Regions from separate parts of the Escherichia sp. HH091_1A genome, predicted to be linked through region 1. Evidence: predicted binding sites of a transcription regulator. Region 1 holds the regulator's gene; each other region holds the start of a gene.
The links. The regulator LexA, encoded in region 1, represses DNA repair genes until DNA is damaged. The targets are predictions, from matches to a motif close to TNCTGTATGTACATACAGNA.

Region 1 (4,219 bases):
TTTTAACCGTCACGTTGCTGCAAACCAGGTACCGTTGCGCCAGTGACGCTGCCAGATAGCTGCCAGAGAAAGCCCGCGCAGCGCCAGAAAGACAGTTAACGCCAACCACAAACCATGATTGCCCAGCCACGGCAGCGTAAGGAGCGTCAGGGCAAAACCTGCTGCTGCTACCGCCATACTGTTACGCATTTCAGCCGCACGCGTTGCGCCTATAAACATGCCATCCAGTAGATAACACCAGACACCGACCAATGGCAAAATCACCTGCCAGATAAGATAGCAGTCGGCCAGCTGCTGAATCTGGGTTAACGACGTCAACAACGCAATGATGTGTTCCCCTGCCAGTAAATAAATCACCGAAAACAGCAGTGCAACGATCCCCGACTGGCGGCACGCTGCGCGCCAGACCTCCAATAGCTGGCTCCCGTCGCGCGCACCGTACGCCTGACCTGAATGCGCTTCAACCGCGTAGGCAAAACCATCAAGCGCATAGGCGGTAAAGGTGAGTAGAGTCATCAGAACCGCGTTTACCGCGATGATGTCACTTCCAAGTCGTGCGCCAAGTACGGTGATCGCACCAAAACAGAGTTGCAGCAACAGCGAGCGCAGCATGATATCGCGGTTAAGCGCCAGCAAACGGCGGAAATTACCTCGCCAGGCTTTTTTCAGCATTTCGCCGGAGATACCGCGTGTTTTGATGATTTTACGCACTAGTAGCAGACCAATCAGCAATGTTGCATATTCCGCAATAACCGTCGCCAGCGCAGCGCCCTGCACGTTCATATGCAGCCCCATCACCAGCCAGACATCCAGCACTATGTTGAGAATATTGCCGGCTACTAACAAAATTACTGGCGCACGGGCATATTGCACGCCGAGTAGCCAGCCAAGTAACACCAGATTCGCCAGCGACGCCGGTGCGCTTAACCAGCGGATTTCAAGAAAGCGCCGCGCCTGTTCCAGCACTGCTTCGCTACCGCCAACAATATGCAGCGCCAGATCGATAATCGGCGTACGCAGTAGCGCAATTAACGCCCCAGCCCCCAGAGCCAACAGCAACGGCTGTACCAGCGCACGGGCTAATGCCTGGGGATTTTGGGCACCATAAGCCTGCGCAGTAAGCCCGGTGGTGCTCATGCGCAAAAACAGCAACAGCATAAAGAGAAAGCTGGTCGCCGTTGCACCAACCGCCACACCGCCCAGATAAACCGGACTATCAAGATGACCAATAACCGCCGTATCGACCAGCCCAAGCAACGGGACGGTGATATTGGAGAAAATCATGGGTAAGGCGAGATGCCAGAGTGCTTTATCAGATGAAGTGAGGAATGCCATGCAGACAAGCCTGATGAAGAGAGATGAAAAACAAACCGCGACGCCAGGCGGCATCGCGGTCTCAGAGATATGTCACAGCCAGTCGCCGTTGCGAATAACCCCAACCGCCAGCCCTTCAATCGTGAAGCTTTGCTGACGAAGGTCAACGACAATCGGTTTAAACTCACTGTTTTCTGGCAACAGTTCGACTTTATTGCCCTGTTTTTTCAGACGCTTAACGGTAACTTCGTCATCAATACGAGCGACGACGACCTGACCATTACGTACGTCCTGAGTTTTATGCACAGCCAGCAAGTCGCCATCCATAATGCCGATATCTTTCATCGACATCCCGCTGACGCGCAGCAGGAAATCCGCATTCGGTTTGAACAAGGAAGGATCAACCTGATAATGACCTTCAATGTGCTGCTGCGCCAGAAGCGGTTCACCGGCAGCCACACGACCTACCAGTGGCAACCCCTCTTCCTCTTCCTGTAACAGACGAATCCCGCGTGATGCGCCGGAAACAATTTCAATAACGCCTTTGCGTGCCAGCGCTTTCAGATGTTCTTCAGCCGCGTTTGGGGAACGGAACCCCAAACGCTGCGCGATTTCCGCACGCGTCGGCGGCATACCTGTCTGGCTGATGTGATCACGGATGAGATCAAACACCTCTTGCTGCCTGGCCGTTAACGCTTTCATTCCGCCCCCTGGGTGTATATACAGTTATGCTGTGAGTATATACAGCAAAAGGCGATTTTGGAACCATAAACTGCACAATAAACCAGAGATTTATCGAATTCTGGAAGGGTTATCCAAAATGCGACCATAACAGGATGCACCAGGTAATCACGGCGACGATAATCGCGATCAGTACCGCAGCGGACCCCATATCTTTAGCGCGTCCGGAAAGCTCATGGTATTCAGAGCCAATTCGGTCAACCACGGCTTCAATGGCACTATTGAGAATTTCCACAATCATCACCAGCATGACGGAGCTGATAAGCAGCACGCGAGTAATCGCGTCCACATCCAGCCAGCAGGCGATGACCACCGCCAACAATACCGCTACGCCTTCCTGACGGAATGCCGCTTCGTTGATCCATGCCGCGCGTAACCCCTTCCAGGAATAGCCAGCAGCTTTGATAATTCGAGTGAATCCAGTGGTATTATTGGCCATTGAAAGAACCTTTTTACATTATGAGCGTCAATATCAGTGTACCGTTAAATCCGATGATTCGGGTTTGCGTAACGCCGCGCGAAACATGAGCGGATACCACAGAATTTCCCATGAGTTTCTGCTATCCTTGCCGCGCATTTGCATTATTAACCAGAGGCTTTACATCGTTTATGTCCGGCTGGCCACGAATTTACTACAAATTACTGAATTTACCATTAAGCATCCTGGTAAAAAGCAAGTCTATTCCGGCAGATCCTGCCCCGGAACTGGGACTGGATACCTCTCGTCCAATTATGTACGTTTTACCGTACAACTCGAAAGCAGATTTGCTGACGTTGCGCGCCCAGTGTCTGGCACATGACCTGCCTGACCCCTTAGAGCCGCTGGAGATTGACGGCACGCTACTGCCGCGCTATGTGTTCATTCACGGCGGGCCGCGTGTTTTCACCTATTACACACCGAAAGAAGAGTCCATTAAGCTGTTCCACGACTATCTTGATTTGCATCGTAGCAATCCAAATCTGGATGTGCAGATGGTGCCAGTATCGGTGATGTTCGGTCGCGCGCCTGGGCGGGAAAAAGGTGAAGTGAACCCACCGCTGCGTATGCTAAATGGCGTGCAGAAATTTTTCGCCGTACTGTGGCTCGGTCGCGACAGTTTTGTGCGTTTCTCACCGTCAGTTTCTCTGCGCCGCATGGCCGATGAACACGGCACGGATAAAACTATCGCCCAGAAACTAGCGCGCGTGGCACGTATGCACTTTGCTCGTCAGCGTCTGGCTGCCGTAGGTCCACGTCTTCCTGCCCGTCAGGATCTGTTTAATAAGCTGCTCGCCTCCCGCGCCATTGCCAAAGCGGTAGAAGATGAAGCGCGCAGCAAAAAAATCTCCCATGAAAAAGCGCAGCAGAACGCCATTGCACTGATGGAAGAGATTGCGGCGAATTTCTCTTACGAGATGATTCGCCTGACTGACCGTATTCTGGGCTTCACCTGGAACCGACTTTATCAGGGCATTAACGTCCATAACGCTGAGCGCGTTCGCCAGCTGGCTCATGACGGTCATGAGTTGGTATATGTGCCTTGCCACCGCAGTCACATGGACTACCTGCTGCTTTCTTACGTGCTCTATCACCAGGGGCTGGTGCCACCGCATATCGCCGCCGGGATCAACCTGAACTTCTGGCCTGCCGGGCCGATTTTCCGCCGTCTGGGTGCGTTCTTTATTCGCCGTACGTTTAAAGGCAATAAGCTCTATTCCACCGTTTTCCGTGAGTATCTAGGCGAACTGTTCAGCCGTGGTTATTCCGTCGAGTATTTCGTGGAAGGCGGTCGTTCCCGTACGGGGCGTTTGCTGGATCCGAAAACCGGTACGCTGTCGATGACCATTCAGGCGATGCTGCGTGGCGGCACGCGTCCGATTACGCTGATTCCGATCTACATCGGTTATGAGCACGTCATGGAAGTGGGTACTTACGCCAAAGAACTGCGCGGTGCAACGAAAGAGAAAGAGAGCCTGCCGCAGATGCTGCGCGGTTTAAGCAAGCTGCGTAATCTCGGTCAGGGTTACGTCAACTTCGGTGAACCAATGCCGTTGATGACCTACCTTAACCAGCACGTACCAGACTGGCGTGAATCTATCGATCCCATCGAAGCGGTGCGTCCGGCCTGGTTAACGCCGACGGTCAATAATATTGCTGCCGATCTGATGGTACGCATTAACAACG
Region 2 (4,219 bases), 270 kb from region 1:
GTCAGCAAAGTGTTCTTCACCTGTGATTCTCATGAACAACTGCTGCCGCTGGAGCAGGCAATCAACGCTCGTTGGGGCGATCGCGTCAACGTCAGTTTCTCTACCCTAACTTGTCTGGAAGTGATGGCGGGCGGCGTTTCAAAAGGCCATGCCCTGGAAGCGGTGGCGAAGAAACTGGGCTACAGTCTGAAAGATTGTATTGCCTTTGGTGACGGGATGAACGACGCCGAAATGCTGTCGATGGCAGGTAAAGGCTGCATTATGGGCAGTGCGCACCAGCGTCTGAAAGATCTGCATCCGGAGCTGGAAGTGATTGGTACTAACGCCGAGGATGCAGTGCCGCATTATCTGCGTAAGCTCTATTTATCGTAATCGTTCTTTATTTGGTCAGTTGTCAACCTGATACTTCGCTACAATGGATACTCGTTAATCAAAGAGTTTTCCATTGTGGCGCTACTTATCATCACCACGATTCTGTGGGCCTTCTCCTTTAGCTTTTATGGCGAGTACCTTGCGGGGCACGTCGATAGCTATTTTGCAGTGCTGGTGCGCGTTGGCCTGGCGGCACTCGTGTTTCTGCCGTTTCTGCGTACCCGTGGCAATAGCCTGAAAACGGTCGGTCTGTATATGCTGGTGGGCGCGATGCAGCTTGGCGTGATGTATATGCTGAGTTTTCGCGCCTATCTCTACCTGACGGTCTCCGAACTGTTGCTGTTCACCGTACTGACGCCGCTCTACATCACGCTGATTTATGACATCATGAGTAAGCGCCGTCTGCGCTGGGGTTATGCTTTTAGCGCCTTGTTGGCGGTGATTGGTGCCGGGATTATTCGCTATGATCAGGTCACCGACCACTTCTGGACTGGCCTGCTGCTGGTGCAACTCTCCAATATCACTTTTGCCATCGGCATGGTGGGTTACAAACGCCTGATGGAAACTCGCCCGATGCCGCAGCATAACGCCTTTGCGTGGTTCTATCTTGGCGCGTTCCTGGTGGCGGTGATTGCATGGTTCTTGCTGGGAAATGCGCAGAAAATGCCGCAAACCACGCTGCAATGGGGCATTCTGGTGTTTCTTGGCGTGGTGGCTTCCGGTATTGGCTACTTTATGTGGAACTACGGCGCGACTCAGGTGGACGCCGGAACGCTGGGCATTATGAATAATATGCACGTTCCGGCAGGGCTGTTGGTTAACCTGGCTATCTGGCACCAACAGCCGCACTGGCCAACGTTTATTACAGGCGCGCTGGTGATCCTGGCCTCACTGTGGGTGCATCGTAAGTGGGTCGCTCCGCGCTCTTCACAAACGGCAGATGATCGCAGGCGTGATTGCGCGCTGAACGAATAAACGCTTCTGTAATCGGCTGACGCTGCTCGCCATCGCGCACGGCGGCGTACAGTCGGCTCCACAAGCCTTCGCCCAGGGTTTTGGTGACCACCAGACCCTGGCGTTCAAAACTCTCCACCACCCAGTGCGGTAGCGCAGCGATACCCATCCGCGCGGCAACCATCTGAATCAACAACAAGGTGTTATCGACGCTTTTCAGTGACGGGCTAACGCCTGCGGGCTGAAGAAAATGCCGCCAGACATCCAGTCGGCTACGCTGCACCGGATAAATCAACAGCGTTTCGCTGGCGAGGTCTTCCGGCGTGATTCGCGTTTTCGCCGCCAGTGGATGGTCAGGCGCTAACACCAGACGCACTTCATAATCGAACATCGGCGAATAATGCAGGCCACTGCGCGGCAGAATATCGGAGGTCATCACCAGATCCAGCTCGCCCTGCTGCAATGCAGGCTGCGGGTCAAATGTTACGCCTGATTTAAAATCCATCTCCACCTGCGGCCAGTTCTTATGGAAATTTTCTAACGCGGGCGTCAGCCACTGAATACAGCTATGGCACTCAATGGCAATGCGCAGGCGCGTCTGCTGCGGTTCATTGCAGGCTTGCAGTGCCTGGCTGATTTGCGGCAGCACCTGATTCGCCAGTTGCAACAGGATTTCTCCCTGCGGTGTAAACCGAAGCGGCTGGCTTTTACGCACAAATAGCCGGAAGCCAAGGCGTTGTTCCAGATCGCTAAACTGGTGAGACAGGGCGGATTGCGTTTGATGCAACGTCGCCGCAGCGGCTGCGAGTGAGCCGCAGTTCCGCAACGCTTGTAGCGTTTTCAGGTGTTTTACTTCGATCATGAAAGTCCTTCACTTCGGCATGAATAATTTGCGCTTGAGGAATATACAGTAACCGCCAATTATGGATGTGTAAACATCTGGACGGCTAAAATCCTTCGTCTTTTAAATTTATGGTGCGTTGGCTGCGTTTCTTCACCCCGGTCACTTACTTCAGTAAGCTCCCGGGGATGAATAAACTTGCCGCCTTCCCTAAATTCAAAATCCATAGGATTTACATATAATTAGAGGAAGAAAAATGACAATATTGAATCACACCCTCGGTTTCCCTCGCGTTGGCCTGCGTCGCGAGCTGAAAAAAGCGCAAGAGAGTTATTGGGCGGGGAACTCCACGCGTGAAGAACTGCTGGCGGTTGGGCGTGAATTACGTGCCCGTCACTGGGATCAACAAAAGCAAGCAGGTATCGACCTGCTGCCGGTGGGCGATTTTGCCTGGTACGATCATGTCCTGACCACCAGCCTGCTGCTGGGTAACGTTCCGGCGCGTCACCAGAACAAAGATGGTTCGGTAGATATCGACACCCTGTTCCGTATTGGTCGTGGACGTGCACCGACTGGTGAACCTGCGGCGGCAGCGGAAATGACCAAATGGTTTAACACCAACTATCACTACATGGTGCCGGAGTTCGTTAAAGGCCAACAGTTCAAACTGACCTGGACGCAACTGCTGGAGGAAGTGGACGAGGCGCTGGCGCTGGGCCACAAGGTCAAGCCCGTGCTGCTGGGGCCGGTTACCTACCTGTGGCTGGGTAAAGTGAAAGGTGAACAGTTTGATCGCCTGAGCCTGCTAAACGACATTCTGCCGGTTTATCAGCAAGTGTTGGCAGAACTGGCAAAACGCGGCATTGAGTGGGTACAGATCGACGAACCCGCACTGGTGCTGGAACTGCCGCAGGCGTGGCTGGACGCCTATAAACCCGCTTACGACTCGCTCCAGGGCCAGGTGAAACTGCTGCTGACCACCTATTTTGAAGGCGTAACGCCAAACCTCGACACCATTACTGCGCTGCCTGTTCAGGGGCTGCATGTCGATCTCGTACATGGTAAAGATGACGTTGCTGAACTGCACAAGCGTCTGCCTTCTGACTGGCTGCTGTCTGCGGGTCTTATCAATGGTCGTAACGTCTGGCGCGCCGATCTTACCGAGAAATATGCGCAAATTAAGGACATTGTCGGCAAACGTGATTTGTGGGTGGCATCTTCCTGCTCATTGCTGCACAGCCCTATCGACCTGAGTGTGGAAACGCGTCTTGATGCGGAAGTGAAAAGCTGGTTTGCCTTCGCCCTGCAAAAATGCCATGAACTGGCGCTGCTGCGCGATGCGTTGAACAGTGGTGACACGGCAGCTCTGGCAGAGTGGAGCGCTCCGATTCAGGCGCGTCGTCACTCAACCCGCGTCCATAATCCGGCGGTAGAAAAGCGTCTGGCGGCGATCACCGCCCAGGACAGCCAGCGTGCAAACGTTTATGAAGTGCGTGCTGAAGCCCAGCGTGCGCGTTTTAAACTGCCAGCCTGGCCGACCACCACGATTGGCTCTTTCCCGCAAACCACAGAAATCCGTACCCTGCGTCTGGATTTCAAAAAGGGTAATCTCGACGCCAACAACTATCGTACGGGCATTGCAGAACATATCAAGCAGGCCATTGTTGAGCAGGAACGTCTGGGTCTGGATGTGCTGGTGCATGGTGAGGCCGAGCGTAATGACATGGTGGAATACTTTGGCGAGCACCTCGACGGGTTTGTCTTTACGCAAAACGGTTGGGTACAGAGCTATGGTTCCCGTTGCGTGAAGCCACCGATTGTTATTGGTGACGTTAGCCGCCCGGCACCGATTACCGTGGAGTGGGCGAAGTATGCGCAATCTCTGACTGATAAACCGGTGAAAGGGATGCTGACGGGCCCGGTGACCATTCTCTGCTGGTCGTTCCCGCGTGAAGATGTCAGCCGTGAAACCATCGCCAAACAAATTGCGCTGGCGCTTCGTGATGAAGTGGCCGATCTGGAAGCCGCTGGAATTGGCATCATCCAGATTGA
Region 3 (4,219 bases), 1.5 Mb from region 1:
TTTTATTATTTTCATTGTCTATAGTGTATCCGACTATCACCCTAAGCAAAATAAAGTGTGCAGTCGTTTCATTACCGTATATCTTTAGCATTTCCAATAAACTATCAAAAATCGCTCATTTCTGCTTATTGATAGAAAGATTGATTGCCAGCCTGTTTAGATCCGTACAGCAGCAGACTTTCATAACCCGGTTGATCCTGAGTTTGCAGTACGAAAAGTTAAAAATGAGCGATTTCTGTAAGATTCCCTATTTTGCCAGGCTTATGATCCGCAGATCATTCATGTGCAAAGGAGCGGTGTATGGATTGTTCAAAATGCAATGGTTATGCGACGATGTTATTAAATATGGTGCATGGTTCTGACCCGGTTAATTTACTGGAATTACATGGTTTCCTTGAACATTTCGCATATTATATCTCATTTGGCAAATTTAATGCAGGCCACCAGCGCTATAATGCTTTTAAAAAATTCGTCAGTGAGATTTCGGAGATCAGCGCAAATGATATCAATATGACGATTAAAACCGGGCAATCCAGACATGAAAATGTGATCTCTATAAATATGAATAATGCAATTCATCGTGATGAGAAAGGGATCACCGTCAGAATAGATAATATTAATGGAAAGAAAAATAACTCTAATTCATCAGATGTTTTTATTCCTTATGTAAATACATTTTCTGACCTCAAAAATAAAATACTCAGGATGAAAATTGAACTGACTGAAGGTAGTGGTTTTTCTAAAAGTCTTTTTGACAGTCAGATTGAGACGCATATTCTGAGGGATATTAATTCGCTTAACGTTGGTGAGAAATTGAATGATGATAATCTTGCATATCATTCTATATTCACTAACGAATTCTCTGTTATTATTCCGCCATCCTATTATGATGCGACTTCTGCAGTAAACGCTAATAATATTGTGAGAGAAAAACTATATGAAAGTGATAGTAAAGTTAAAGATATCGTCGATGATATGTCTAATCATGACGTGGAGAGCGAAAAAGATATATTTGTAGTCGGGGGGATGATAGAAAAACTAGAGTCTCTGGCAGACGAATCTTTCAATGATAATACTGATAACATAAAAACAGTAAAAGATTTGCTAACGCAATTAACTGATGGAATGGAACTCTTCACGCTGCGGGACATGGTAGCATTCCCATCGTCCATAATAGCAAAACTATTAAAATCCCCACTTAATAGCGATCATGAACTTGTTATGCGCGCATTGGATACGTATCTGTGCTACTTCAGAAATAAAAATCTGAGTAACGATACGGAAATAATTAACTTTTTCCATGCTCTCTTTTTAAAGAGACCAGAGTTGATGGTTTCTGAAAATTATAGATTTATTCAATTTATTGATTTGCTTTTTGAAAACGGAAGTGTGGAAGAGAAAAACTTAGCATTTGACCTTTATCACAATTATCAGGTATTACCTGAAATAAAACAATTCGTTACTGAAGAAATAAAGTTGAATTTCAATCAGCTGCAAGGATTGTTAGATAAAGATAATAAATGTTATATCCTGTTATCATCCGATAACTCCGGGCGAGTAATGCGTTTATCGCACCAGGCGTTAATCTCAATGCTCGAGCCAAATGTTCAGAAAAAGACTATCTGGAATAGTTACTCTATTTATCCATCTTTGCAGGATACCCATGAAGTTGTCAGAGATGATCCAGAAACGATTTGTACGCGTGCATTTCCTTTATTTGCAAAAGGATGGGAATATGCGCAGAAAAATAAGAAACACCAATTGATTCTCAATGCTCTTGGATTGAAAGGTTATATTCGTGATGTATTTATGTCAGCAATAATGCGAAAAACAGACTTTGTGCCAGAATCGGATAATCAACCGACAGAATTTAAATCATTATTTTCCTCTTTGATGACCGATTCAGACCAATGGCAACAGCATACTTTGAAAGAAAAACATTACACTAATCTATTAACGATGCTGGATCTCAAAGAGGCCAGTGAAAGTGATAAGTCTAAAATATTTTTCTGTCTGTCTGCCGTATTTGCAAATATTTCTCACAGTAATGTCTTTTACGGTATTCCTGATGCGTCAAAAATTTTAAAACGTTATGCATTTGCTTTATTGGCTAAAGCTCACTCTTTAGATGAAAATATGATAAGCAGTCAAACTTTTAATACATACAAAGCGGTATTGCTTGATTTCAATAATCTGTCTAATGAAGAGGCCAACCAGCTGCGTATAAGTTCGTTATATCGTGATATGGTCCGCTACGCACAATATCGTTTTTCTAAAGTTTTATCCGAGTGGACGCCAGACGCATGGCTGTAAAGATCCCAACAGGATAATGGCATTGATGGCCCTGGCTCAGGCCAGGGCGGACAATACCGGTTCCTGCGAAGCGATGACGGCGGCAAGTGTAACCACGAAATGAGGTATCACTTGCTGTTTTCTGCCCTGAAGACTGGCGCTCACCGTGCCGTCGAACTTTCAATCAAATATATTGCGAGAGGGCGTGTTTGCGAGCCGCTTTCCAGAAACAGAAAAACCATTACCGCTGAAAACCGAAAAATGCCACAATATTGGCTGTTTATACAGTATTTCAGGTTTTCTCATGGCATTAACCGCCGCGCTTAAAGCGCAAATTGCCGCCTGGTATAAGGCGCTTCAGGAACAGATCCCCGACTTTATTCCCCGTGCGCCGCAGCGGCAGATGATTGCGGACGTCGCCAAAACGCTGGCCGGAGAAGAAGGGCGGCATCTGGCGATTGAAGCACCCACCGGCGTTGGGAAAACGCTCTCCTATTTAATCCCCGGCATAGCCATTGCTCGCGAAGAGCAAAAAACGCTGGTGGTGAGTACCGCTAACGTGGCCTTGCAGGATCAGATCTACAGCAAAGATTTACCGTTGCTGAAAAAGATCATTCCCGATCTTAAATTTACCGCCGCTTTCGGGCGTGGGCGCTACGTTTGCCCGCGTAATCTGACGGCGCTCGCCAGCACTGAACCCACGCAACAGGATCTGCTGGCGTTTCTTGACGACGAACTGACGCCGAACAATCAGGAAGAGCAAAAACGTTGTGCGAAGTTGAAGGGCGATCTCGACACTTATAAATGGGATGGTCTGCGCGATCATACTGATATCGCTATAGATGACGATCTCTGGCGTCGTTTGAGTACCGACAAAGCCAGCTGTCTCAACCGCAACTGTTACTACTATCGCGAATGCCCGTTTTTTGTCGCTCGTCGGGAAATTCAGGAAGCGGAAGTGGTGGTGGCAAACCATGCGCTGGTGATGGCGGCGATGGAAAGCGAAGCCGTATTGCCTGACCCGAAAAATTTACTGCTGGTGCTGGACGAAGGTCATCACCTGCCGGATGTGGCGCGGGATGCGCTGGAGATGAGCGCCGAAATTACCGCGCCGTGGTACCGGCTCCAACTGGACCTGTTCACCAAACTGGTCGCCACCTGCATGGAGCAGTTTCGCCCGAAGACCATCCCACCGCTGGCAATCCCTGAACGTTTGAATGCGCATTGTGAAGAGCTGTATGAGCTTATCGCCTCGTTAAACAACATTCTCAATCTCTACATGCCTGCCGGGCAGGAGGCAGAGCACCGTTTTGCGATGGGCGAACTGCCTGATGAAGTGCTGGAGATCTGCCAGCGGCTGGCAAAACTCACCGAGATGCTGCGTGGTCTGGCGGAGTTATTTCTCAACGATTTAAGTGAGAAAACCGGCAGCCATGACATTGTACGCCTGCATCGGTTGATTTTGCAGATGAACCGCGCGTTGGGGATGTTCGAGGCGCAAAGCAAACTCTGGCGGCTGGCTTCTCTGGCGCAATCTTCCGGTGCACCCGTCACTAAATGGGCGACGCGGGAAGAGCGCGACGGGCAGTTACACCTTTGGTTTCACTGCGTGGGAATACGTGTCAGCGATCAGCTGGAAAGGCTGTTGTGGCGCAGTATTCCGCACATTATTGTTACCTCCGCAACCTTGCGTTCGCTGAACAGTTTTTCGCGTTTGCAGGAGATGAGTGGGCTGAAAGAGAAAGCGGGTGACCGATTTGTGGCGCTGGATTCGCCCTTTAACCACTGCGAACAGGGCAAAATTGTTATTCCCCGGATGCGCTTTGAGCCTTCCATCGACAACGAAGAGCAGCACATTGCCGAGATGGCGGCCTTTTTCCGTAAGCAGGTGGAGAGCAAAAAACATCTCGGTATGTTGGTACTGTTT
Region 4 (4,219 bases), 2.6 Mb from region 1:
CTATCCAGAATGGCTTTATCGGTTTGCTTCAGCCACTGGCTGGTCAGCGTGCCAGCGGTCATCGAGCCACTAACGTTTAGCGCCGTACGGCCCATGTCGATAAGCGGTTCAACGGAGATTAACAATGCCACCAGCGTTACAGGCAGGCCCATCGCAGGCAGCACAATCAGTGCGGCGAAAGTTGCGCCACCACCGACACCGGCAACGCCTGCGGAACTAACGGTAACAATACCGACCAGCGTCGTAATCCACATCGGGTCCAGCGGGTTAATGCCAACCGTAGGCGCAACCATCACCGCCAGCATTGCCGGATACAAACCGGCACAGCCGTTCTGACCAATGGTCGCACCGAAAGAGGCGGCGAAACTGGCGATGGATTCAGGAACACCGAGTCGACGCGTTTGTGCTTCCACATTAAGCGGGATAGACGCAGCACTGGAACGGCTGGTAAAGGCAAACGTCAGTACTGGCCATACCTTACGGAAGTACTTCAGCGGGCTCACGCCATTAATGCCCAGCAGAAGGCCATGCACTGTAAACATAATCAGAAGACCGAGGTAGGACGCGACAACGAAACTTCCCAGTTTGATGATGTCTTGCAGGTTAGAACCTGCAACCACTTTGGTCATCAGCGCCAGAACGCCGTAAGGGGTCAGCTGCATGACCAGGCGAACCAGTTTCATCACCCAGCTTTGCAGGGTATCGATAGCGGTTAAGACGCGTTCACCTTTCGGCGCATCATCCTTCAGCAGCTTCAGCGCAGCTACGCCGAGGAATGCGGCAAAAATTACCACGCTGATAATTGACGTCGGATTGGCTCCGGTCAGATCGGCAAACGGGTTTTTCGGGATAAAGGACAAGATCAGCTGCGGAACGCTCAGGTCAGAGACTTTACCAACATAGTTACTTTCGATGGCGTTCAAACGTGCAGTTTCTGCACCACCCTGAACCAGACCTTCAGCCGTCAAACCAAACAGGTTGGTGACCAGCACACCGACCAGCGCCGCAATCAGCGTGGTAAACAAAAGCGTTCCGATGGTCAGAAAACTGATTTTGCCTAACTGTGATGCGTTATGCAGACGGGCAACCGCGCTCAGAATAGAGGCGAAGACTAACGGCATAACGATCATTTGCAGCAGTTGAACATAGCCGTTACCAACGATGTTAAACCACTGTACAGAATCTTTAAGTACCTGGCTGTCAGAACCATAAATGGTATGCAGGGCGAGGCCAAAAACCACACCCATCACCAGACCCACCAGCACTTTTTTCGCCAGACTCCACTGTTTATGGCGGGTCTGAGCCAGCGCAAACAGCAGTACAACGAACACCACGATGTTCGCAATTAATGGAAAGTTCATCCCCGTTCTCCTGATCTTATTATTTCTATCACTGCGTAGCAGTCATAGTGTTGGCGCAAGATTAACAGAACTGTGTGCTGGCTCTTATATTCAAATGGAATTGCTTATTCCAGAAAGGCGATTTTTGCCTTTTTAGTATTCAACCTGATGCTTAATAAGCCGATGAAACTGGATCTGCAAGGTATTGATCATTTGCGATGACCAACGAACAGCGCTGTTTTCGGGTAATGAATGGGGCATCCATACAGACCAGACAAATAATGCCATGCAGATAAAACGTTCCAGTTGGTTGCCCTTTTGGGGAACCAGGATAGGCAAGCGGAAACGCCAGCGGCATGGCCAGAGCAGGGGAACACCGGCGGGTGTCAGCATATCGGCAAGTATGTGGCTCAAATAACCCAGTACCATTCCCTGCAACGCATCAGCAGGAATAAACCAGCTTTCAGGAACCTTAAGGTAAAAGGTTGCCAGCAGCGCAAATACCGCCAGCAGACTGTGGGTAAAACCACGATGCCCAAAAGCGCGGGCGATCGGTTTTGATATCCACTTTAATCGCTGCCCAAGAAACGACTTTGGGTGATCGATGTCCGGTAACAAACACGTCAGGATTGCGGAAGGGACAATATGCCACCAGTCACCCTGTGCCAGCACGGGCGTCAGCTCGGCATTTTTGGCAAATACCGCACAAGCAATAGAAAAGAGAAGGTGACCTTCCGCCGTCATGATAAAACTCACTAAACTGTCGATACGTACAGTATAGGATTTTTATACAGTGCACGGAAGTAGTGACGGTGTAACTCTTTCTCTTAAATTGACGATTAATCCGCCAGTTGAATGCAAATTCAGATAAAGAACCAGGGGCAGCGTGATAACTGCCCTTGGTTATTAACCGAGAAGGTCTTTTGCGGTGAGTTCTGTCAGCGATGAGAGTTTGACGTTTGCTAATACAAAACGTGGATCATTTTGCGCTTCTGGCGCAGGAACGACGATGGAACGCATGCGGGCTGCTTTAGAGGCGATCATGCCATTTACCGAATCTTCCAGCGCTACGCAGGTCAGTGGGTCAACGCCCAGTTTTGCTGCGCAGTCGAGATATACTTGCGGATGCGGCTTGCTGTAAGGCAATTTTTCAGCCGAGGCGAGGGCATCGAAACTGTCGCGTAAGTCAAACATGGTCAACACTTTTTCCAGCATATGTAGTGGTGACGCGGAGGCCAGTCCCACCAATAAACCTTGTTCTTTGCATAACGCAACAGCTTCACGCACGCCTGGCAATAATGGGCGTGTCTCTTCAACCAGTGAAATGGCACGAGCAATAACCCGTTCTACTACTTCCTGACGGCTTGGACCATTCCAGGGTTGCCGGGCGTACCAAAGATCGACCACCATATCGATGCGTAAACCTAAGGTGTCCGGCAGCTCGTTACGACGGGATATATCCACCCCCAGGCTTGCCATCACATCCAGTTCAGCTCGATCCCATAAAGGTTCTGAGTCGATAAGTAATCCATCCATATCAAAAATTGCAGCAAGAATCTGACGCGGGGTTGACATTACAACCTCTCCTTTAGAGCATTATGTGTAAGGTATTAAGCCGTGCTTATGATTAAGCGCCTATCATATCGCCTTTAAAGAATGGGCGAAAACAGATATCTACAGGTAAACTAAGTGAAACGACGCGTCTTAATCAAGGAGAACTCATGACGTATCAACAAGCTGGACGCATTGCTGTTTTGAAAAGGATTTTAGGTTGGGTGATTTTTATACCTGCATTGATCTCTACATTGATTTCTTTGCTGAAATTTATGAATACCCGGCAGGAAAACCAGGAAGGCATTAATGCGGTCATGCTCGACTTTACTCATGTCATGATCGATATGATGCAGGCGAATACGCCTTTTTTGAATCTGTTCTGGTATAACTCCCCGACGCCCAATTTTAATGGTGGCGTGAACGTTATGTTCTGGGTGATTTTCATCCTGATTTTTGTCGGACTAGCGTTGCAGGATTCCGGTGCCCGGATGAGTCGCCAGGCGCGCTTCTTGCGGGAAGGTGTTGAAGATCAACTCATTCTGGAAAAAGCCAAAGGGGAAGAGGGGCTAACGCGTGAACAAATTGAGTCACGTATTGTTGTGCCGCACCATACTATTTTCCTGCAGTTTTTCTCGCTGTATATCCTGCCGGTTATTTGTATTGCTGCAGGTTATGTGTTCTTTTCTCTGCTGGGGTTTATTTAACCAAAAGGCCGCACGGAGCGGCCATTATCCTCACCCCATATTATGCTGCTAATAATCTATCCAGTGACTGCTGAGCAATAACCAAATGCTGACCGCCAAATAACCTTGCACGATTTAACAGCGTGTAGAGTTGGTAAACCGGTTGACGTTCAAGGAAATCGGCAGGTAGCGGGGATACTGACTGATAGCCGTCATAGATTTGTGGCGGCTGTTCAGTATGCAGCGGTAACATCGCCAGGTCGCACTCTCGGTCACCCCAGTAGCAGGCCGGGTCGAAAATGTACGGGCCATCCGGACCCAGCGCACAGTTGCCGGACCATAAATCGCCGTGCAACAGAGAAGGCTGCGGTTGATGCGAGGCCAGACGCTGCTGAATATGCTCGACGATGGCATCGATATTGCCGAAAGCGATCCCTTTTTCTGCCGCCAGTTCCAGCTGCCAGCCAATCCGTTGTTCAGCAAAAAAAGTTGACCAGCGACGTTGCCAGGTGTTGGGCTGGGGAGTTGTGGAGATCGCGTTATCGAAATCGAGGCCAAATTGCGGTTGGTCGCTCCATTGATGTAAACGCGCAATTTGCTGACCAAGAATAAATGCGCTATGCGCATCCAGCGGGCGAGGTG

Region 2: a site for LexA is predicted at 2,220-2,239, ahead of metR (HTH-type transcriptional regulator MetR). Genes of this name have one in related genera too.
Region 3: a site for LexA is predicted at 2,563-2,582, ahead of dinG (ATP-dependent DNA helicase DinG). Genes of this name have one in related genera too.
Region 4: a site for LexA is predicted at 2,099-2,118, ahead of QUF14_RS10520 (metal-dependent hydrolase). Genes of this name have one in related genera too.

Annotation. Positions count from the first base shown of each region.
Region 1 covers NZ_AP025747.1:4,947,894-4,952,112, reverse strand. Annotated here, with positions in the region: gene dinF (MATE family efflux transporter DinF) at 10-1,335, opposite strand; gene lexA (transcriptional repressor LexA) at 1,408-2,016, opposite strand; gene dgkA (diacylglycerol kinase) at 2,126-2,494, opposite strand; gene plsB (glycerol-3-phosphate 1-O-acyltransferase PlsB) at 2,665-4,219, shown strand, end outside.
Region 2 covers NZ_AP025747.1:4,681,690-4,685,908, forward strand. Annotated here, with positions in the region: gene yigL (sugar/pyridoxal phosphate phosphatase YigL) at 1-372, shown strand, start outside; gene bioP (biotin transporter) at 448-1,347, shown strand; gene metR (HTH-type transcriptional regulator MetR) at 1,235-2,188, opposite strand; gene metE (5-methyltetrahydropteroyltriglutamate--homocysteine S-methyltransferase) at 2,424-4,219, shown strand, end outside.
Region 3 covers NZ_AP025747.1:987,144-991,362, forward strand. Annotated here, with positions in the region: gene QUF14_RS04720 (hypothetical protein) at 1-91, opposite strand, end outside; gene QUF14_RS04725 (hypothetical protein) at 301-2,313, shown strand; gene dinG (ATP-dependent DNA helicase DinG) at 2,597-4,219, shown strand, end outside.
Region 4 covers NZ_AP025747.1:2,114,867-2,119,085, reverse strand. Annotated here, with positions in the region: gene tcyP (cystine/sulfocysteine:cation symporter) at 1-1,361, opposite strand, end outside; gene QUF14_RS10520 (metal-dependent hydrolase) at 1,494-2,084, opposite strand; gene hxpB (hexitol phosphatase HxpB) at 2,247-2,915, opposite strand; gene QUF14_RS10510 (YniB family protein) at 3,062-3,598, shown strand; gene QUF14_RS10505 (fructosamine kinase family protein) at 3,639-4,219, opposite strand, start outside.